4 regions of the Herbaspirillum sp. SJZ099 genome follow, and region 2 is predicted to be linked to each of the others. Evidence: predicted binding sites of a transcription regulator. Region 2 holds the regulator's gene; each other region holds the start of a gene.
What was found. The regulator LexA, encoded in region 2, represses DNA repair genes until DNA is damaged. The targets are predictions, from matches to a motif close to ACTGTATNNNNATACAGT.
Positions count from the first base shown of each region.

Region 1: the regulator LexA is predicted to act here: its motif matches at 2,456-2,473, upstream of FB597_RS17190 (PA0069 family radical SAM protein).
Region 3: the regulator LexA is predicted to act here: its motif matches at 2,413-2,430, upstream of FB597_RS03640 (ATP-dependent helicase).
Region 4: the regulator LexA is predicted to act here: its motif matches at 3,159-3,176, upstream of recA (recombinase RecA).

Region 1 covers NZ_VIUO01000009.1:71,215-76,840, reverse strand. The annotation lists gene FB597_RS17200 (DUF779 domain-containing protein) at 1-262, shown strand, start outside; gene FB597_RS17195 (sigma-54-dependent Fis family transcriptional regulator) at 268-2,271, opposite strand; gene FB597_RS17190 (PA0069 family radical SAM protein) at 2,490-3,755, shown strand; gene FB597_RS17185 (leucine-rich repeat-containing protein kinase family protein) at 3,900-5,246, shown strand; gene FB597_RS17180 (Smr/MutS family protein) at 5,243-5,626, opposite strand, start outside.
Region 2 covers NZ_VIUO01000006.1:177,805-183,430, forward strand. The annotation lists gene rpsR (30S ribosomal protein S18) at 1-37, opposite strand, end outside; gene priB (primosomal replication protein N) at 80-373, opposite strand; gene rpsF (30S ribosomal protein S6) at 398-763, opposite strand; gene lexA (transcriptional repressor LexA) at 1,058-1,714, shown strand; gene FB597_RS14570 (tetratricopeptide repeat protein) at 1,926-3,875, shown strand; gene FB597_RS14575 (flagellin) at 4,314-5,402, shown strand; gene FB597_RS14580 (flagellar protein FlaG) at 5,481-5,626, shown strand, end outside.
Region 3 covers NZ_VIUO01000001.1:849,018-854,643, reverse strand. The annotation lists gene argE (acetylornithine deacetylase) at 1-48, opposite strand, end outside; gene lolD (lipoprotein-releasing ABC transporter ATP-binding protein LolD) at 146-859, opposite strand; gene FB597_RS03645 (lipoprotein-releasing ABC transporter permease subunit) at 852-2,117, opposite strand; gene FB597_RS03640 (ATP-dependent helicase) at 2,466-4,589, shown strand; gene FB597_RS03635 (hypothetical protein) at 4,704-5,626, shown strand, end outside.
Region 4 covers NZ_VIUO01000003.1:130,164-135,789, forward strand. The annotation lists gene sucC (ADP-forming succinate--CoA ligase subunit beta) at 1-767, opposite strand, end outside; gene recX (recombination regulator RecX) at 1,254-1,721, opposite strand; gene recA (recombinase RecA) at 1,996-3,045, opposite strand; partial or broken gene FB597_RS08485 (tetratricopeptide repeat protein) at 3,553-4,146, shown strand; gene FB597_RS08490 (sodium:solute symporter family protein) at 4,301-5,626, shown strand, end outside.

The sequences.
Region 1 (5,626 bases), on a different contig from region 2:
CAGCGCGCCGATGTGCTACCCCGCCGGCGAGTTCACGCTGGGCGACACCGACGTGCATCTGGGCGAACTCGACGGCGTACCGTTCTACATCGGCGCCGACCAGTACGAATATTGGAAGCACACCCAACTGATCATCGACGTGGTCAACGGCAACGGCGGCATGTTCTCGCTGGACAATGGCAGCGGCAAGCGCTTCCTGACCCGTTCTCGGCTATTTACCGACGAGGAGTTCGACGCCTTGCCGCCGTTGGCCAGCCGTTGACCGATTCAACCTCCGCGCGTCTTGATGCGCCGGTAGATGGTGTTGCGCGAAATGCCCAGCGCCTTGGCCGCGGCGCTGACGTTGCCGGCATGCGCCTGCAGGGCGCGCTCGATGGCCGACCATTCGTTGTCTTGCAATGACAAGGCCGCCGGCGCCGACATGGGCATTGGCGTGGCGCGGCCGGGAAGGGCGCCGGCCTCTTCGAGGAAGTCGTCAGGCAGGTGCTGCAGCGTGACGCATCGTTCGCCGTCTGCCATGGCCAGTGCGGTGCGTATCAGGTTGCTTAATTGGCGCAGGTTGCCCGGCCACCGGTGGGACAGCAGCAGATGCCGCACCTCGGCAGCCAGTTGCGGCGCTTGCCCTGCGGATTCGCGCGCGAGGATATGGTCGACGAGCTGCGCCAGGTCGCTGCGCTCGCGCAAGGCCGGCAACCGCACCTGCAAGCCGTTGATGCGGTAGTACAGGTCTTCGCGGAAGGCATGGCTGGCCGCCATGTCGCGCAAGGGACGGTTGGTGGCGCAGACCAGCGCGAACGCCACCGGAATCAGGCGGTTGCTGCCCAGCGGCATCACCGCGCGTTCCTGCAGCACGCGCAGCAGGCGTGCCTGCAGCGCCAGCGGCATGTCGCCGATCTCATCCAGGAACAGCGTGCCGCCATGCGCCTGCGCGATCTTGCCCACGGCCCCTTTGCGCCGCGCGCCGGTGAAGGCGCCGTCGTCGTAGCCGAACAGCTCGGCCTCGATCAGGTGCTCGGGGATGGCCGAACAGTTCACCGCCACGAAGGGGGCGATGCCCGCATGCGCGCCATGCGCCGGTTGCCGGCGCAGCATTTCCTGGTGGATGGCCTGGGCCAGCCATTCCTTGCCGGTGCCGGTCTGGCCGGTAATGAGGATGGGGATGTCGCGGCCGATCGCCTTGCGCAGCTTGTCGATGACATTGCGCATCTGCGCGTCGCCGGTGTCGAGCGACTGCAAGTCCGGCCCCGGCGCGGCCGGCGTTATCCGTTGCGCAGGCGGCGCGGATGTTGCCGTTCGCGCCGGCTCGGCGAGCGCATCGCGCGCGCTCTGGAAGTGCTGTTCCTGCAGCCGCATCTCGGCGCGCGCATGGATCTGGATGCCGTTGTGCAGATACAGCGCCAACAAGCCCGGCATGGCCTTGCGGTAGTGGTCGGAGAGCATCGACACCGGCACGCCGAACAGCGAGCTGAAGGTATGCGATTGCAACGCCCCCAGCGGCAGCCCGAGCTGGAACAGCGCGCTGCGGTTGGCCGCCAGGAAGCGCCCGCCCAGGGTGAAGCTGGCGATGCCTTCGACCAGCGTGCCGACGAATTCCGGGCGGCTGTGGAAATGCACGGTGATGCAATCGGGGAAGCTGCCGGTCAGCAGGTGGTTTTCGATCATCTGCGCCGACATGCGCACCAGCGCCATGGTGTGCTTGTGGAAGCTGCCGCATTCGCCGGAGACGTCCAGTACGCCCAGCACCTTGCCCTGGTGGTCGAAGATAGGCGCGGCCGAGCAGGTCAGGAAGCGGTTGGCGTCGAGGTAATGCTCTTGCGCATGCACGGTGGTCGGCTTCTGTTCGAACAAGGCGGTGCCGATGGCATTGGTGCCGCGCAACTGTTCCGACCAGCGTCCGCCGGCGCCCAGCGCCACCCGGTCGGCCTTGGCCAGGAAGTCGCTGTCGCCCAGCGTATGAAGGATGGTGCCGCTGGCATCCGAGAGGATCACCATGCTGTGGGTATTGCGGATCTGGTCGTAGAGCGTTTCCATCACCGGCCGCGCATGGCCGAACAGGGTATGGTTGGACTCCAGCGTGAGCGCCAGGTCGGGGCGCGAGAGCGTCTCCAGGTCGGGGCGCTGCTGGCGGGTGATGCCATAAGCGGAACTGCGCTGGTGCGAACGCGCGATGGTTTGCAGGTCGAGCAATTGATTGTCGGCCGCAGGCTGCAGCACAGGGGTATTGCTCAGCAGGGACGTGCCGGCATCCGGCCGGTTTGCCTGGTGTTGCATCGTTGTCTCCTTTGGGACCCGAGGTCCTGATCCTCCCTGTTCGATTTCTTATGGATTGGGAAGCGAGGTGGGCCAAGCATAACCGATTAATTCGCGCTTGCCTCCCCCTTGCGCCGCCGATATGGCCGGCCGGCAAGGGAAAATTGAAACAGGGTTTGCAGGCCGGGATGGCAGGGTGCAAAATACTGTATATAAACACAGTATCTCATGCCTCCATCATGTCCAAATCCTCCAGGTTTCCCAGGTTTCCAGAAGGCATCGCCGCTCCCTTCCCGGAACAACCCCAGGCGCCGGCCGACGACGATCCGACGTTGACGCCCGAGTCCTACATCCATCCCAGCCAGGTTGCGCGCAAGGGCCGCGGCGCCGTGACCAATCTGCGCGGGCGCTATGAATCGGTCAGCCGGGAGGCGTTCGACGATGGCTGGCAGGCGATGGCTCAGGCAAGGGAGCGGGAAGGGGCTGACGATATGGACGACGCGGACGAACCTGCGCCCCTGAAAACCATTGTCACCGAAGAAACGGCGAAGTCCATCATCAGCCGCAACAGCTCGCCCGATTTGCCGTTCAGCCTGTCGCTCAATCCCTATCGCGGCTGCGAGCACGGCTGCATCTATTGCTTCGCGCGGCCGTCGCACAGCTATCTGGGCCTGTCGCCGGGGCTGGACTTCGAAAGCCGCCTGTTTGCCAAGACCAACGCGCCGGAGCTGCTGCTGCGCGAACTGGCGCGGCCATCCTATGTGCCCGACACCATCACGGTCGGCATCAATACCGACGCCTACCAGCCGATCGAGCGTGAACTGAAACTGACCCGGCGCGTGCTGCAGGTGCTGCATGACTGGGGCAATCCGGTGGCGCTGATCACCAAGTCTTCGCTCATCGAGCGCGACATCGATTTACTGGCGGCGATGGCGGCCAAGCGCCAGGCCATCGCCGCCGTCACCATCACCACGCTGGACCCGGCCATCGCGCGCACGCTGGAACCGCGGGCGGCCAGCCCCATGCGGCGCCTGCGGGTGATCCGGACGTTGGCCGAGGCGGGCATTCCGGTCAGCGTCTCGATCGCGCCGGTGATCCCGTTCATTACCGAACCGGACCTTGAACGCGTGATGGAAGCGGCCATCGAGGCCGGCGCCGGGCAGGCCGGCTACATCGTGCTGCGCCTGCCGTGGGAGGTGAGCCCGTTGTTCCGGCAATGGTTGCAGGCGCACTTCCCGGAGCGCGCCGCGCGCGTGATGAACCGTATCCAGGACATGCGCGGCGGCAAGGATTATGACGCCAATTTCGCCACCCGCATGCGCGGAGTCGGCGCCTGGGCCGACCTGCTGCAACAACGTTTCGAGAAAGCCAGCCGGCGGCTGGGTTTGACGCACCGTAACCGCGCCTTCGCCACGCTCGACGCCAGCCAGTTCCGGCGGCCGCTGGTGGCGCCGACGGCGCGGCAGCAGGCCGCTACAGGTTCGGGGCAGTTGGATTTGTTCTAGCGCGCATTTCGCTTCTATTGGCCTATTGGTCCATTGGCTGATTGACCTGGTGATGGCATGCGTTCCAAGGACCTGCATGGCCCAGGGGCCGGGATGTTCGCCGTCCCTGATACACTGCGCGCTTTCTTTTGGCGGGCAGGCGGCATGCATACCCTTGAACAATTACGCAGCGGGGCGCTGGCCGGCATCAAACGGCTTTCGCTGTCTTGCGGGCTGCGCGAATTTCCGCGCGAGATTTTCAATCTCGCCGATACGCTTGAGATTCTCGACCTCAGCGGCAACCAGCTCAGTGCCTTGCCGGACGACTTGCCGCGCTTGCATCAGCTGCGCATCATCTTTTGCTCCGACAATGCGTTCACCGAACTGCCTGCCGTGCTGGGCCGCTGCGCGCGCCTGGAGATGATCGGTTTCAAGGCCAACCGCATCGGCCGCGTGCCGGGAGCGGCGTTGCCCGCGGCGTTGCGCTGGCTGGTGCTGACCGACAATCGCATCGAGGCCTTGCCCCCTGAAATCGGCCATTGCACGCGGCTGCAGAAGTTGATGCTGGCGGGCAATCGCCTGCGTTCTCTGCCATCGGAGATGGCGAACTGCCGCCGCCTTGAACTGCTGCGCCTGGCGGTCAACCGGTTCGAGGCGTTTCCGGAGGTGCTGGCGGCATTGCCGCGATTGAGCTGGCTTGCCGTGGCCGGCAATCCATTTTGCGCGGAGTTTGAGGCCGCCGTGGATGGCGCCGCCCAGGCGCCTCCGGTTGAGTGGCGCGATCTTGAATTGCTGCGCAAGCTGGGCGAAGGGGCTTCCGGCGTGATCCACGAGGCGCGTTGGCGCACCGGGAGCGAGGCGCGCGCGGTTGCCGTGAAACTGTTCAAGGGGGAAGTCACCAGCGATGGTTTGCCCCGGCGAGAGATGGCTGCGGCCATCGCGGCCGGCGATCATCAAGGGCTGATTCCCGTGCTGGGGCGGTTGCGGGGGCATCCGGACAGCGCTCACGGTCTGGTGATGCCATTGATTGCGCCCAGCTTCGTCAATCTTGCCGGCCCGCCCAGCCTCGTATCGTGCACGCGCGACGTGTACGCCGAGGAAACCGTCTTTGAATGGCGCCACGCCTTGGGGGTAGCCCGCGATGTGGCCGCCGCAGTGGCCCATCTGCACCGCCGCGGCGTGGTGCACGGCGACCTGTACGCGCACAACATTTTGCATCGGGCGCCGGGCAGCGCATTGCTGGGCGACTTCGGCGCCGCATCCTTGTGCGACCCGGCCGCTCCTTATGCGGCGGCCTTGCAGGCGATGGAGGCAAGGGCGTTCGGCTGTCTGCTGGAAGAATTGCTGCAGCATTGCGCGCTGCCCGGCCTGGAACCCGTTATTGAGCGGCTGGGCCGCTTGCGCGACCGATGCCGTTCCGAAGCGCCTGGCGATCGGCCGGATTTCGACGGCATCGCACGGGAACTGGCGGCGTCGGTGGCCTCACTCGAGCGCTCCAGCTGCGCGGCTTAGCCGGAGACGCGCTCGCTGGACTTGAGCAGCACCACCAGCGCGCCGGCGCCGCCGTCGGCCGCGCGCGCCTGGCAGAAGGCCATCACTTCATCCTTTTGCGCCAGCCAGTTGCGCACCTTGTGCTTCAGCACCGGCTCCTTGTTGACCGAACCCAGGCCCTTGCCGTGGATCACGCGCACGCAGCGCAGGCCGCGTTTCCTGGATTGGCGCAGGAATTCACCCAGGGCCTCGCGCGCCTGGTCGCGCCGGTAGCCGTGCAGGTCGAGCTGGGCCTGGATCACCCAGTTGCCGCGCCGCAGCTTGCTGAGTACGTCGGGGCCGATGCCGGGACGGGCGAAGCTGAGGTTTTCATCGCTGTCCATCAGGGTGTCGACGGTGAA
Region 2 (5,626 bases):
TCAGTTTGCTTTTATCGAACTTTTTACCGAATGCCATGGTTTGGCTCCTGTATCTAAATTGGGTAATGTCTGTGTCGGATCAACCGACGGGATCAAAATCAACGATGTGAAACACGACGCTCTTGCTGTTGCGATTCCTGCGGGCCAGAAAGCCGGTGAATTGGAACATGGCTCCCAGCGCTGCCTTATTGAGTCGACCGGAGATTTCCCCGGCGGCCATGGCCGCGATGTCGAACTCCACCAAGCGCTTGATCCCCGCTTCCATCTGCTCCGACTGGTGCTGCAACCTGGCAGTCACAATCGGGATGCCGGCCGGCGTATAACGCAACACATCACGTTCGGCCAGGCTGGCGATGACTTGAAGCTGGTTCACTCTCCGCTATGAATCGCTGCGCAATCAGGCTGCGGGTGCTTCGGTGCGGCTCTTGGCTGCGTCTTCCTTTTGCACTGCCTTCAGGATCGGAGAAGGACCGGTTTCGGCCTTCTTCATCTTGACGGTCAGGTGGCGCAGGACGGCATCGTTAAACTTGAAGCCGGTTTCGATTTCGGCCAGCGTTTCGCTGTCGACTTCGATGTTCAGGCAGACGTAGTGTGCCTTGGCCAGCTTCTGGATCTGGTAGGCCAGTTGACGACGACCCCAATCTTCGACACGGTGCACCTTGCCGCCGCGGGTGGTGACGATGCCCTTGTAACGCTCGATCATCGCAGGCACTTGCTCGCTTTGGTCCGGGTGGACGATAAATACGATTTCATAATGACGCATGTAGACTCCTTTTGGACTATTGACAAAACGCCCACCCCGGCGTCAAGACGAGTGTGGGAAGAGGAAAGCCGGCAATCATACAAGATATCCGGCCAAACAGCAATCCAGGCAAGGATTGGGCGAGGCCTGGCGGCGACAACCCGGCTCCGCCGCCCCGCCTTCCTTCTATATATATGCGCATGCGAAGCGATATCGGCCGCATTGCCCCATGTTGCCGTTGACACAAAGATGGCAACTGTATAAAAATACAGACTGTTCATACAAACAGCCTTCCTTCCCGGAAAGGCATTCCACATGCTCAAGCTCACCGCGCGCCAGGAACAGATCCTCAACCTGATCAAGAACGCCATCGAAAACACCGGCTTCCCCCCCACGCGCGCCGAGATCGCCTCGGAACTGGGCTTTCGCTCCGCCAATGCGGCTGAAGAACACCTGCAGGCCCTGGCCCGCAAGGGCGCCATTGAAATCTCCCCCGGCACCTCCCGCGGCATCCGGCTGCGGGAGTCCGGGGTCGCAGCCGGCCTGCCAGGCAACCGCCAGATGGCGCTGCCCCATCCGGCCCTGATGCAATTGAGCCTGCCGCTGGTGGGCCGCGTCGCAGCCGGTTCGCCCATCCTCGCGCAAGAGCATGTGGAAAAAACCTACCAGGTAGATCCCGCCCTGTTTTCAGGCAAACCCGACTACCTGCTGAAGGTGCGCGGCATGTCCATGCGCGATGCCGGCATCCTCGATGGCGACCTGCTCGCAGTCAAGAAGGCCGACCAGGCGCGCAACGGCCAAATCGTCGTTGCCCGTCTGGCCGACGACGTCACCGTCAAGCGCTACCAGAAATCCGGCAACACCATTACCTTGCTGCCCGAGAATCCCGACTTCGCCCCCATCCTCATCGACCAGAACGATGAAGACTTCGCGCTTGAAGGGCTCGCCGTAGGATTGCTGCGCAGCTGGTAAGCCATTCATTCCCGCCGCCCCGCCCATCGCTATCGCTTCGTTTGGCCTGCCACGCCGGCCAGGCAAAACGAAGCTTGAGTCTGAGCAAAAACGCCCTGTTTCGCTTTCTGTTCGCACTTTCATCCAGCTGCGTAGCCACATATCATGCCTAGCTGTCGCATTCCGCCTTCGTCTTCGCGAACGGTACTGATCCATCTAGCAAGGAAATTTGATGTCTACGCGCAAGGGCCACTCAAAAGCCTCCCCATCACCATCGAAATATCAGTTGCAAGACCTGCTTGACGTTCGCGCCAGCCTTGACCTGCTGGAAGCGCGCAAGCCTGGCGAAGCCCGGCAAAAATGCGATGCAGTGCTCAAGCGCGCGCCCAATCTGATCTTCGCCCACAATGCCCGCGGATTGATTGCGATACAAGAATACGATTACGCGCTGGGAGAAAAATGGCTGAGAAAGGCCATGGAGGGCGATCCAAGCAACGCGGAATATGCCACCAGCCTGGCAAATTGCGTCCTCAAACAGGAGCGCGTCGATGAGGCGATCGAGCTTTTCGAACGCGCCATCGCCTGCGACCCTGACAATCGCGATGCCCGCATCGGCCTGGCCAATGCCCTGCATGAAAAGAACGACCCCGAAGCGACAATTGCCTATTTTGAAGATGCAGTAGCGCGCGAACCCAGCGCGCCGGGGCCCCTGAGCCACTTGGGACGGGCGCTGATTGACGCCAAACGCTTGAACGAAGCAGTATCGACGATCATGAAGTCGCTCGAACTGCAGATCAGTTTCGCCCCCGCACATACCGCACTGGGCGAAGCCTTCTATGCCATGAACATGTACAAGGAGGCTGTCGAGTCGCACAAGACCTCCTTGCTGCTGGACCCAACGGACAGCTACGCGCATTACAAGATCGCAGATGCCTACCTGAAGCTCGATGAGGTCGACAAGGCGCATGAGCATTACCGGCGCGTCATCGAACTGCTGCCCAACGATGCCAACAGTTATGCCAAATTAGCCGTCAGCCTCGCAAATACACAAGATCGCGTCGAGGAGGCACTGGCCCTGTTCAACAAAGCGCTCGAACTCGATCCGCGCCATGCCCTGACTTACAACAACATCGGCGCCATCATGCATGACCATGGACGCCGCGAAGAAGCCATCCCGTACTTCAGGAAGGCACTGGAACTCAAGCCGAACTACTCGACCGCCATGCACAACCTGGCACTCAGCCAGCTCTTGCAAGGCAACCTGAAAGAAGGCTGGGCAAACCACGAAAGCCGCCTGGTCACGCGCGAACGGGCCGATGTCTATCGCGTGGTGCACAAGCTGTTCAAGATCATCCCCAAATGGGATGGCGTCTCCTCGCTCAAGGGCAAGCGCATCTTCTTGATGCACGAACAAGGCTTTGGCGACAGTATCCAGTTCCTGCGCTATGCCAAGCTGGTCCAGGAACTGGGGGCAGAGGTTGCCGTACACGTCAAGAATCCCCTGTATCGCTTGTTCCAGAGTTATTCGCCGGACATCATGCTGGTGCGCGAGAGCGACCCGATACCCCGCTGCGATTACGCCTACATGCTGATGAGCCTGCCTCACGCATTAGGCACCGATACCATCGACGACATCCCCGTCCTGCCCTCCTATTTGTCGGCCGAAGAGAGCAGCAAGGCCATCTGGAAAGACAAGATCGAAAGATTGTCCAAACCGGGCAATCTGCGCGTCGGTTTTGTCTGGGGCGGCAACCCGGAGCACGGCAACGATCGCCGCCGCTCCATCCCGTTGACCAAGCTGCTGCCCCTGTTCAATCTCCCGGGCATCGACTATTTTTCGTTGCAAAAAGGCAAACCCACGGCGGATCTGAACAATCTGCAACCCGGCCTCCCTGTGTTCAACCTGGGCGACGATTGCACGGATTTTGCCGATACGGCGGCCGCCATCGCCAATCTCGACGTCGTCATCAGCGTCGACACCTCGGTCGTGCACCTGGCCGGCGCACTCGGCGGCCCCACTTGGGTAATGCTGCCGCATACGCCTGACTGGCGCTGGCTGCTCGACCGCGACGACTGCGTGTGGTACCCGAACACCCGGCTCTTCCGCCAGCCGGAAGAAGGCAACTGGGAGGCCGTCATTGCAAAAATGGCAACCGAATTGACTGCCATGCGCAATCGATAAAGAACCGCTGGCGCGCAAAAGCAGAGCCGGATCGATATTTTGCGCGCCGCCCGCCCTCAAAAAACGGACACAAGCCCCCCCTTTCATTGACTCATCCCAGGGCGTTTGCAAAACATCCTGATGATGCCAATCTGAAAACAAAAGGGCATCCCCTCCCCCTCGTGATACAGTTTTTTTGCCATTCCATCTTCCCGCTGTGCAATTAAACCTAAAGTTTTGGATGAAGACGCCGAAAAGGGATTTGCTTGGTTACTTTTTAAGCACGTAGTTTTGGTTCGGAAAGCCCTGAAAAGATTTTTTGCGAATAGCCCTAAACTTTTTCCAAGGCTGCCCGATAACGCATACAACAGAGGTTGAAACGCCTGGGACTCATGGGTAGAAGACCAAAGTTAAGCACTGAAACTCGGATCATCGGTCTCAAATCTTAGGAGAATTAGCATGGCATCAATCATCAACACCAATATCCCGTCGCTCAACACGCAACGCAACCTGAGCGCGTCGCAGTCGTCGCTGAACACCTCCATCCAACGCCTGTCCTCCGGCCTGCGCGTCAACAGCGCCAAGGACGATGCCGCCGGCCTGGCAATTGCCGACCGCATGAACGCCCAGGTCAAGGGCCTGGCAGTGGCGCAACGTAACGCCAACGACGGCATCTCGATGGCCCAGACCGCTGAAGGCGCCCTGTCCACCGTGACCGACAACCTGCAACGTATGCGTGAACTGGCTGTGCAAGCAGCCAACGGCACCAACGGCGCCCAGGACCGCAAGACCCTGAACGACGAATACACGCAACTGTCGCAAGAAGTCTTCCGCGTGCTGAACGGCACCTCCTTCAACGGCCAGAACCTGTTCACCGGCGTCGGCCAAGGCGCTTCGGCTGGCATCGGTTCCGATTCCAACAGCGTTTCGGCTTCGCTGACCCTGTCGTTCCAGGTCGGCGCCAACGTCGTTGACAACAAGCTGAACGACCAGATCACCATCACCCTGGACGACCTGTCGAACAATGGCACCATCGCCAGCGTCATCGGCACCAGCGCCAAGGGCCTGATCGGCCTGGGCGACACCAGCGGCGTGAGCACTGCCCAAGCCACCTATACTTCGGCCAAGGCTGCCCTGGACGACCTGTTCGCCACCGGCTCGACCCTGACCGCCGAAGCACTGGCCTCTTCGGCTGTGACCCTGCAAGCCTCCATCGACAGCGCCAAGCTGAGCCTGGATGCCGCAGTTGCCGCTCCGAGCGCGCAAAGCGATGCGCAAAACGCGATCAAGAACCTGGACAAGGCAATCAACCTGATTTCGTCCAAGCGTGCGGAATTCGGTGCGGTGCAGAACCGCTTCACCGCGGTTATCAGCAACTTGCAAGTGTCGAGCGAGAACATCACCGCGTCGCGCAGCCGTATCATGGATACCGACTATGCGGCGGAAACCTCGAACTTGAGCCGTGCGCAGATCCTGCAACAAGCCGGTACCGCAATGCTGTCGCAAGCGAACTCCTCGCCACAGTCGGTTCTCTCGCTGTTGAAATAAGCCTGAGAGCTAGGTAGGATGGCGTGCGGAGGATAGTTGATATTCTCCGCACGTTCCTTTAAGGAAGGGAGTAACACCATGTCGATTGCCCCACTTAATATAACAACTGCAGGCGACTCGGGCACCGCATACGCGCTGCCGCAGACTGCCGCAAAGCCCGATCCAGTGGTATCGACCGTTGCACCGGCTGCGGCGCCTGAAGCCCGCCGCGCAGCTGAAAGCGA
Region 3 (5,626 bases), on a different contig from region 2:
GGTAGTGTCGAAACCGACCAGTGTTTCCAGCCATTGTCGCTTATTCATTTGGTATTACTCCCTTTCAAAACAGGTACGCGGCAGGCGCCCGCTGGGCCCCGCCGCCACCGATGCAGCCATGCAGCCATGCAGCCATGCAGCAAGCTTACTCCGTAATCGGCCCGGCCTGCTGCAGGCCGTTTTCCGACAATCTCAGGACCCGCCCGCAACGCGCGGCCAGGTCGCTGTCATGGGTCACGATCACGAAGGCCGTGCCCAGCGTCTGCGACAGTTCGAGCATCAGCTCAAAGGTCTTGTCGGCGGTGGCGCGGTCGAGGTTGCCGGTGGGCTCATCGGCCAGCACGCAGGCCGGATGCGTCACCAGGGCGCGCGCCAGCGCCACGCGCTGGCGTTCGCCGCCGGAGAGCTCGCCCGGCACGTGCGACACGCGCTGCTCCAGGCCGACCCGGGCCAGGATCTCGCGCGCCTGCTGCTGCGCCTGGTCGCGCTTGACGCGGCGGATCATCAGCGGCATGGCGACGTTATCCAGCGCCGAGAATTCCGGCAGCAGGTGGTGGAACTGGTAGACGAAACCCAGCGACTTGTTGCGCAGCTCGCCGCGCGCCGACTCGCCCAGGCTGGCGAAATCCCGGCCCTGCAGCACGACCGAGCCGGTGGATGGCGTATCCAGCCCGCCCAGCAGATGCAGCAAGGTCGACTTGCCGGAACCCGAGGCGCCGACGATGGCCACCTGCTCGCCATGACGCACATCGATGTCGATGCCGGCCAGCACCTTCACCGAATATTTGCCCTGGGTGAAGGTCTTGCCCAGGCCGCGCGCGGCCAGTACCACTTGGTTGTTGTCCATTGCCTTATTCATAACGCAGGGCCTCCGCCGGTTTGACGCGGGACGCGGCCCAGCTCGGATACAGCGTCGCCAGGAAGGCCAATACCACCGCCACGCCGCCGATGGTGTAGACATCGGACCAGATCAGGTCGGAAGGCAACTCGGAGATCACGTAAATGCTCTTGGGCAGGAACTGCACGTGGAGCGCGCGTTCGATGGCCGGCACCACGACGTCGATGTTGAGCGCCACCGCCACGCCCAGGCCGACGCCGATGGCCGTGCCGATCAGCCCCACCAGCGCCCCCTGGATGACGAAGATCTTCATGATGGAACCGGGCGAAGCGCCCAGCGTGCGCAGGATGGCGATGTCGGCCTGCTTGTCGGTCACCGTCATCACCAGCGTGGACACCAGGTTGAAGGCCGCCACCGCAATGATCAGCGTCAGGATGATGAACATCATGCGCTTCTCGGTCTTGACCGCCGCGAACCAGTTGCTGTTTTGCTGCGACCAGTCGCGCAGGTAGAGGTCGCCGGTCAGCGTCGAGGCCAGTTGCTGGGTCACCTGCGGCGCCTGCAGCATGTCGCGGATGCGCAGCCGCACGCCGGTCGGGGCATCGAGACGGAACAGGGTTTCCGCGTCCTGGATATGGATGAAGGCCAGCGAAGAGTCGAACTCATAGTGTCCGGCCTCGAAGATGCCGCCCACCGTGAATTGCTTCAGGCGCGGCAACACCCCGGCCGGCGTCACCTGCCCTTGCGGCGCGATCAGCGTCACCTTGTCGCCGATGCCCACGCGCAAGCCGCGCGCCAGCTCGCCGCCCAGGACAATATTGAATTCACCGGGCTTGAGCGAGGCGAAACTGCCCTGCTTGATCTGCTTGGCGACATCGGAAACCTTGGGCTCCTCTTCCGGCAGCACGCCGCGCACCAGGACGCCGCGCACATTGTCATCGCGCGTCATCATCGCCTGCGCCGCCACGTAGGGTGCGGCGCCCTGCACTTCCTTGTTCTGGAAGGTCTGCTTGGCCACCGCTTGCCAGTCGCGCATGGCGCCGGAAGCGTCGAATACCTCGATGTGCGCCAGCACCGACAGCATGCGATCGCGCACTTCCTTCTGGAAACCGTTCATGACCGACAGCACCACGATCAGCGCGGCCACGCCCAGCGCGATGCCGGCCATGGAAATCAGGGAAATGAAGGAAATGAAACTGTTGCGGCCGCTGCGCTTGCCAGCGCGCGTATAGCGGATGCCGACCAACCATTCGAACGGCAGGTTTTTTATTAGACTCAAAATTGCTCCGAGAGAAGGCTGAATCAAAAGCGCGGCCAATCATGTCCCCATCACGACAGATAGCGGCGCATTTCGACAGGCGAAGCGCGAAGTTTGCCACAGAATGGGCCAGACGGCCCACCCCGGTCACACGTTCGCTGCCGTGCCGGGATAGAGCCCGGCTTTGCCCATAGGTTCTCGGCGACATGAAGTCTTACATTTGCGGCAAGCGCCGCGGCCATCCCAAAACACGTTCCATTCCGGCAACTTCTGCCGCGCATTTTGCCACGGCGCCGCATCCGATATTGCGCACGGAACTGGTTATATATACAGTGCAAAGCTTTAAGCAACACCAACCCCGCCACCCCGATGCCGCCAGATCCAGCCGCCGCCCTTGATACCGCCGCGCCCGCCGCCGATGCCCGCCACGCCCTCTTTGCCAAGCTCAACGAGCAACAGCGCGCCGCGGTAGAACATGGCGGCAAGCTGCCGCCCGCCCGGCATGATCCGTTGCTGATCGTGGCCGGCGCCGGTTCCGGCAAGACCAGCACGCTGGCGCACCGGGTCGCCAGACTGGTGCTGGATGGCGCCGATCCGCAACGCATCCTGCTGCTGACCTTTTCGCGCCGCGCCGCCGCCGACATGGGCCGGCGCGTCGGCCAGGCGATCGGGCAGGCGCTGCAACTGCCGCCGTCGGCGCAGCCGCCGCAGTTGCCGTGGTCGGGCACCTTCCATGCGATCGGCGCGCGCCTGCTGCGCGACTATGCGGCGCAAATCGGCCTGGAAAAAGATTTCACCATCCAGGACCGCGGCGACTCGGAAGACCTGATGGGCCTGCTGCGCCATGAGATGGGGCTGACGGCCACCGACAAGCGCTTCCCGCTGAAGGCCACCTGCCTGGCCATCTATTCGCGCGCGGTCAACACCCGCGAAAATCTCGGCACGGTGCTGCACACGCAATTCCCCTGGTGCCGCGAATGGGAGGCCCAACTGGCCGAACTGTTCTCTGCCTACGTCGACGCCAAGGAACGGCAGCACGTGCTGGACTATGACGACCTGCTGCTGTTCTGGGCCGACATGCTGTCCGACGCCGAGCTGGCGCGTCATGCGGGTGAACGCTTCGACCATGTGCTGGTGGACGAATACCAGGATACCAACCGCCTGCAGGCCGAGATCCTGAAGCGCATGAAACCCGACGGCGCCGGCGTCACGGCCGTGGGCGACGACGCCCAATCGATCTACTCCTTCCGCGGCGCCACGGTGCGCAACATCCTCGACTTCCCCGCGCTGTTCTCGCGCCCGGCGCGCATCGTCACGCTGGAGCGCAACTACCGCTCGACCCAGCCGATCCTGGCGGCTTCCAACGCCGTCATCGCCGAGGCTCCCGAACGCCACCACAAGAACCTGTGGAGCGACCGGGCCTCCTCGCAAAAGCCGCAACTGGTGCTGATCCCGGACGAAGTGGAACAGGCGCGCTGGATTGCCAACCGGGTGCTGGCGCACCGCGAACAGGGCCTGACGCTGAAGTCGCAGGCGGTGCTGTTTCGCACCGCCACGCACAGCGCGGCGCTGGAGCTGGAACTGGCCCGCCGCAACATCCCTTTCCTGAAATTCGGCGGCTTGAAGTTCCTCGAAAGCACCCACATCAAGGACCTGCTTTCGCTGCTGCGCCTGGCCCACAACCCCAACGGCCGCATGGCGGGCTTTCGTGCGCTGCAGTTGATCGCCGGCATCGGCCCGGCCACCGCCAGGAAGGCGCTGGACCTGATGGCCGCCGCCGACGACCCGGCCGCCGCCCTGCTCGACTTCGCCCCGCCGGCCAATGCGGCGCTGGAGTGGCAGGCCTTCGCCGACACCTATGCGCTGATGCGCCATGCATCCACGCCATGGCCGGACGATCTCCATGCCGCGCGCGACTGGTACCTGCCGCAACTGGAACGCAAGTACGATGACGCCGGCGCCCGCAGCGCCGATATCGAACAGCTGGCCGCACTGGCCGGCGGCTATGCCTCGCGCGAGAAGTTCCTGACCGAACTGACGCTGGATCCGCCCGAGGCCAGCAGCGACTATGCGGAACCGCCCTACCGCGACGAGGACTACCTGACGCTGTCCACCATCCACTCCGCCAAGGGCCAGGAATGGCGCTCGGTGCATGTGCTCAACGTGGTGGACGGCTGCATCCCGTCGGATCTGGCCACCGGCAACGACGCCGAGATCGCCGAAGAGCGCCGCCTGCTGTACGTAGCCATGACACGCGCCAAGGAATACCTGCACCTAGTAGTGCCGCAGCGCTTCTACGTCACCCAGCAGACGCCGCAAGGCGACCGCCACGTCAACGCCATCCGCAGCCGTTTCATCACGCCGCGCATGCTGCCGCACTTCGAAGACAGCCTGTGGCTCTCGGCCGAAACCAACGGCGCGCGCACGCCCATGCCCGACAGCGTCAGGATGCTGGTGCGGCAGCGGGCCAGGAATGCCTGGAAGCAAGACTAGGCTCGCCTTCCAGGCGCAAGCCGGGCCCGACTGCGCCAGAACGACGGGTGCAATGCGGGATGCCCGCAGCAACGCCCGCATCGCTTGGGCTGCCAACCGCTAAAATAGCGTCCCATGAATCAACTCGACATCCTGATCCCCTTCGCCCTGCCCCCGGCTGCAATGGCGCGCGACTTGCTGCGCCAATGCCAGGCGCCGGCGCTGGCGATGCTGCTGGCGCGCGGCAAGCACGCCGCGCCGCCCCAATCCCACGATCCTTTTTCGCGCGCCTTGCCGCATGAGCACTGGCTGGCGCAACGCTTCGGCCTGCCGCAGCCGGCCCAGGACAGCAGCCCGGCCGCCGCCGCGGCGCTGATGCGCAGCCTCGGCCACACGCCGGTCGCCGGCCAGTGGTTCGTGCTGCATCCGGCCCACATCCACGTCGCGCGCGACCATCTGGTGCTGACCGATGTGGCGCAGTTGCAGCTGGATGAGGCGCAATCGCAAAAACTGTTTGCCTCGGCCGCGCCGCTGTTGACCGACATCGGCCATGAAGTGGTGTATGGCGACGCCCGCACCTGGTTCATCCGCGCCGACGCCTGGGCCGGCCTGCGCACCTCGACCCCGTCCGCTGCCAGCGGCCGCAATATCGATATCTGGATGCCGGAAGGCCCGGGCGAACTGGCCTGGCGCAAGCTGCAAAACGAAGTGCAGATGCAATGGTTCTCGGAAAGCCTGAATGAAGAGCGCGAAATGCGCGGGCTGAAGGCGGTCAACTCGATGTGGATCTGGGGCGGCGCCGATGCCGCGGTTGGCGCCACGCCGGCCTATGCCGCCAGCTATGGCCTGAACGGCTGGATGCAAGCGTTCGGCGCCGCGGCGGCTACCCCATTCACCGCCGCCGAGGTCGCCGCCGGCAGCGGCCACCGCTTGCTGCTGCTGGACCAGTTGCTGGAAGTCGCCCTGGCCGAGGAATGGGGGCTGTGGCTGCAGCGCATGGAAACCCTGGATCGGGAATGGCTGGCGCCGCTCTTGGCATCGCTGCGCGGCGGCGCCTT
Region 4 (5,626 bases), on a different contig from region 2:
TCCAGCGAGATGTAGGCCAGGTCGAACTTGGAAGCCTCGACTTCAGCCGGATCTTCTTCGTCCAGGTCGCGGTAGGCGACGATTTCCGGATGGCGGAACAGGGCGTTGGAGTCGAAGTTGAACTTGGCGTCCAGGGCGATGACCTTGCCGTCGCCGGTCAGGATCAGCGGGTTGATTTCGGCCAGGGAAGCGTCGGTTTCCCAGTAAGCCTTGTACAGGCCTTGCAGGTTCTTGCGCGCTTCGGGGATGGAAGCGGCCGGCACGCCGATCTTGGCGGCCACGTCATCGGCGTCGGCATCGGTCAGGCCGGTGACTGGATCGATGATCACGTTGTGGATTTTTTCCGGGTTGCTGTGGGCAACTTCCTCGATGTCCATGCCGCCTTCGCTGGAAGCCATCAGCACGACCTTCTGGCTGACGCGATCGGTCACCAGGGAAACGTACAGTTCCTTCTTGATGTCGGCGCCTTCTTCGATCAGCAGGCGGCGAACCTTCTGGCCTTCAGGACCGGTCTGGTGCGTGACCAGCTGCATGCCCATGATCTGGTTGGCGTATTCCTTGACCTGTTCGATGGACTTGGCCACCTTCACGCCGCCACCCTTGCCGCGACCGCCGGCGTGGATCTGTGCCTTCACGACCCAAACCGAGCCGCCCAGGCTCTTGGCTGCCGCTTCGACTTCGTCGACCGACATGCAAGGAACGCCGCGCGGAACGGTTACGCCAAACTGGCGCAGGATTTCTTTACCCTGATACTCATGGATTTTCATGGGAGCTTCCCTTTAGACACTAATTGAATAAAACTTGCCGGATTGAAATTCCGTCATCGGCGCAATGCCGGCTGACGAGAAAGCAGACCGCAACCCGCAGGCGGGCGTCGCATCCGTTGCCGGACGAGAACTGGCGCAGACATGAGCTGCGCGGGTTGCGAAAGGATTCGTAAAATTGGGCATGTGCATGCCGTCTGCATGAGTTGGTCTCTGATATTCGCATCTCGCCGGCATGCACCGGAGCGATCCGCATTATCCGTCTTCCCTGCTGTCGCCAGCCTTACATCGACCCGCCGCTTTCAAGAAAACAGCAATAATCGACATTTATCGGCTACCGCGCCGCAGCAAAAACTTCCGAATTCTAGCACAGGGCAGGGGTGCTGAGGGATGGTAGCGCTAACCTTGCCGATAAAGACCTGCGCCTGAGCCTTTCAATCGCTACCGGGGAGGCATCAGCCGAACGACGCCATGGCGCTCGCACCTTAATCAGGCATCCGGCCCGTCGTCATCCGACCAGGCGGTATTGAGCGCTTCACGGATGCTGCGGTGGGAAAAACCCCGCTGCTGCAAAAAACGCATACGCTTGGCGCGAGACTCGGCATCGACCGGCGGCTCGCTGAATTTGCGCCGCAGTACCTGGGCCGCACGGATCCCTTCGTCTTCAGCCAGGCCGGATTTCAGCTCGGACAGCGCCTCGCCTTCGATGCCGTGACTTTGCAGCTCGGACAAGATGCGATTGTTGCCATAACGCGCCGCGCGCCGGTGCACCAGGGATTCGGAAAAACGCTCTGCGGAAAGGAAACGGGATTGTTCGAGCCAGTTGAGCAAGGCTTCGACATCATCGCCCTCTTGCGCGTAAGGGGTCAGCTTACGCGCAAGTTCCAGGCGACTATGCTCACGTGAAGAGAGATATTTGAGCGCCCGTGCTTTCAGGCTGATCGGCGGTCTAGGCATGACGTTCGACTACACGGGCTATGAGGCGGATGAAACTGTGACTGCATACGTCAAAAACGCTGAACGCATGCGGACATGCAGGCAAAACGGATACTGCAAAACAGCAACGACAGAAACACCAACCATCGCCGGCATCGCAAATAACACCATACAACGCCGGCAACGGCGACAACTACCGGGACAGCAACGACGGGAGAGGCATCCCTTGCCGCTGCCCCGGCCATACTAGTACGCCGATAAGAGCATGGCGCCCACGACGGCAGGTTCTTGCGGATTACGATGCCTGGACTTCGGCCTCGCCGTTGGCCAGTTGCGGCACGCCGAGCGCGATGCGCACCTTGTTTTCAATTTCACGCGCCAGTTCCGGGTGTTCCTTCAGGAAGTTGCGCGCATTGTCCTTGCCCTGGCCGATACGTTCGCCGTTGTAGCTGTACCAGGCGCCGGATTTTTCCACCACCTTGTGCTCGGAACCGAGATCGAGGATTTCGCCTTCGCGCGAGGTGCCTTCGCCATACAGGATATCGAAGTGGGCTTCGCGGAACGGCGGGGCCACCTTGTTCTTGACGACCTTGACCTTGGTTTCGCTGCCGATGACTTCGTCGCCGGACTTGATCGAACCGGTGCGGCGGATATCCAGGCGCACGGATGCATAGAACTTGAGCGCATTGCCGCCGGTGGTGGTTTCCGGATTGCCGAACATGACGCCGATCTTCATGCGGATCTGGTTGATGAAGATGACGGTGGTATTGGTGCGGTTGATGCTGCCGGTCAGCTTGCGCAATGCCTGCGACATCAGGCGGGCCTGCAGGCCGGGCAGGGAGTCGCCCATGTCGCCTTCGATTTCGGCCTTGGGGGTCAGCGCCGCAACCGAGTCGACCACGATCAGGTCGACCGCGCCCGAGCGCACCAGTGCGTCGGTAATCTCAAGGGCCTGCTCGCCGGTGTCGGGTTGCGAGATCAGCAAGTCGTGCAGGTTGACGCCCAGCTTTTGCGCGTAGGTGACATCCAGCGCGTGTTCGGCATCGATGAAGGCGCAGGTGCCGCCCAGTTTTTGCATTTCGGCAATGGCTTGCAGCGTCAGCGTGGTTTTACCCGAGGATTCCGGGCCGTAAATCTCGACGACACGGCCGCGCGGCAGGCCGCCGACGCCCAATGCGATGTCCAGCCCCAGGGAGCCGGTCGAAAAGACCTGGACTTCCTCGGCGACGGCGCCGTCTTCCATGCGCATCACGGAGCCCTTGCCGAATTGCTTTTCGATCTGCGCCAATGCGGCGGCAAGCGCCTTGCCCTTTTCAGAGTTGTTTGCAGCTTTTTTGTCGTCCATAAATCTCTTTCGGCAAAAGGTCGTGAAGAAGGTGTCTACTGCAGGACGTATCTCTTCAGTGCGCCGGAAACTGCGCACCGGTCAATTCTGTGTCGCTGCACTCATGAAGCAGTACTGTATAAAAAAACAGTGATTCGCGCAAGCTTTTTTGTCACCCGGGGGACGAAGGCCGATCCCCGCGGTCGAGGGGCCGATTATAAAAGATCGGGAGGATTGGCCGCAGAAATGCGACACAAGTACTGCAAGCAAAAGCAAAAACCGTCAAACTCGCGTTTTTCCTGGAACACATTTCACAACAGGAGTGACATGTGTTCCAGAAATGGATGCCGTTTTCGCCCCTAACCTTGCGACGGGCGCATGCCGGCTTGATATACATTGCAGGCTTGCAATATAACGAGATAGAGACTGTTTTAGATTGTTGTCATGAGTTTAGTGCCCTTTAGCCATATCAGCGCCTTGCGCTGCCTGATCATCGACGACATGCCGACGATGCGCCAGAACATCCGGATGCACCTCGGCCAACTCGGCGTGACCAAAGTGGATCAAGCCGCCACGCCTGACGAGGCGATCCGTTTCGTCCAGGCCGGCACTTACGACCTCATCATCTGCGACTACAACCTGAACAAGGAAAGCAACGGCCAGCAATTGCTGGAGTTCTTCCGTACCCAGAACATGCTTTCGCCGACCTCCATGTTCATCATGGTGACCGCCGAAAGCGGCTACAACCTGGTAGCCAGCGCCGCCGAGTTCCAGCCCGACGCCTACATGCTCAAGCCGCTCACCGCCAGCCGCATCGCCGAACGCGTCGATCGCCTGCTGGAAAAGCAACACGCCATGCTGCCGGTGACCGAAAAGATGAAGCGCAAGGATTTCGCCGGCGCCATCGCCGAATGCGACAACGTGCTCAAGGCCGCGCCCAAGTGGATCGTCGAAATCATGAAGACCAAGGGCACGCTGCTGGTCGACCAGCGCCGCATCGACGAAGCGCGCGAGGTGTATGCGCAGGCCCTGGCCATGCGCGACGACCTGGTGTGGGCCAAGCTCGGCCTGGCGCGCTGCAATATCGTGGCCGGCCAGCTGGATGATGCGCGCAAGACGGTCGAGGAAGTGCTCGCCCAGAACAAGCAGTTCATCGCCGCCTATGACCTGCTGGCGCAGATCGACGAGGCGCAGGGCAACCAGGACGGCGCGCTGGCGGCGCTGACCATGTCCTCCGAAATCATTCCCTCGGCCCGCCGCAGCCGGCTGGTGGGGCGTGGTCTGCCGCACCTCGGACGTGCCCGAATACTACGTCGCCGGGCGCCGCGTGCCGCCCCTGTTCAACGGCATGGCCACCGCCGCCGACTGGATCTCGGCCGCCACCTTCATCAGCCTGGCCGGCGGACTCTACCTGCAAGGTTTCGACGGCCTGGCCTATATCCTCGGCTGGACCGGCGGCTACTGCCTGGTGGCACTGCTGATCGCCCCTTACCTGCGCAAGTTCGGCCAATACACCATCGCCGACTTCCTGGCCGCGCGCTATCCGGGAAAATTCGGCGGCACGCCGATCCGCATCCTGGCCGTGGCCGCCACCATCCTGATTTCCTTCACCTACGTGGTGGCGCAGATCTACGGCGTGGGCCTGATCACCTCGCGCTTCACCGGCATCGATTTCTCGATCGGCATCTTCCTCGGCCTGGCCAGCATCCTGGTGTGCTCCTTCCTCGGCGGCATGCGCGCCATCACCTGGACCCAGGTGGCCCAATACATCATCATCCTGTTCGCCTACCTGATCCCGGTGGTCTGGCTGTCGGCCAAGCACACCACGGTCCCGGTGCCGCCGGTGGCTTACGGCGCGGTGCTGCCCAAGCTCAAGGCGATCGAACACAAGCTCGAAGATGCCCCCAAGGAACAGGAGATCCGCAAGATCTTCCAGGCGCGCGCCGACGAGCTCGAATACAAACTGAAGAACCTGCCCCACTCCTGGGAAGAAGGGCGCCTGGAAGCGCAGCGCCACATCGACGAAGTCAAGCGCGACACGCACGCCTCGCTGGCTGAAATCAAGGCCGCCAGCCGCGCCCTGTCGTCCTATCCGAAAAGTGCAGGAGAAGCCGAGCGGCGCTGGAGCGACGCGCGCGCCGCCAACCTCATACGGGCGCAGCCGCCGGTCTCGCAGACCGAACCCTTCCCCGGCCGCGACAAAGAGAGTTCCGACATCAAGCGCAACAATTTCCTCGCGCTGGTGTTCTGCCTGATGCTGGGCACCGCCGCGCTGCCGCACATCCTGATGCGCTACTACACCACGCCCACCGTGTCGGCCGCGCGCAAGTCGGTATTCTGGACGCTGTTTTTCATCATGCTGATCTACCTATCGGTGCCGGCCCTGACCGTGCTGGTGAAATACGACATCTACACCTCGCTGGTCGGCAGCAGCTACAACCACCTGCCCGACTGGGTCTATTACTGGGCCAACATCGACAAGGTCAATCCGCTGGTCTCCATTACCGACCTCAACCGCGACGGCCTGGTGCAACTGGGCGAAATCTCGATGGATGGCGACATCATCGTGCTGGCCATGCCCGAAATCGCCGGGCTGCCCTAC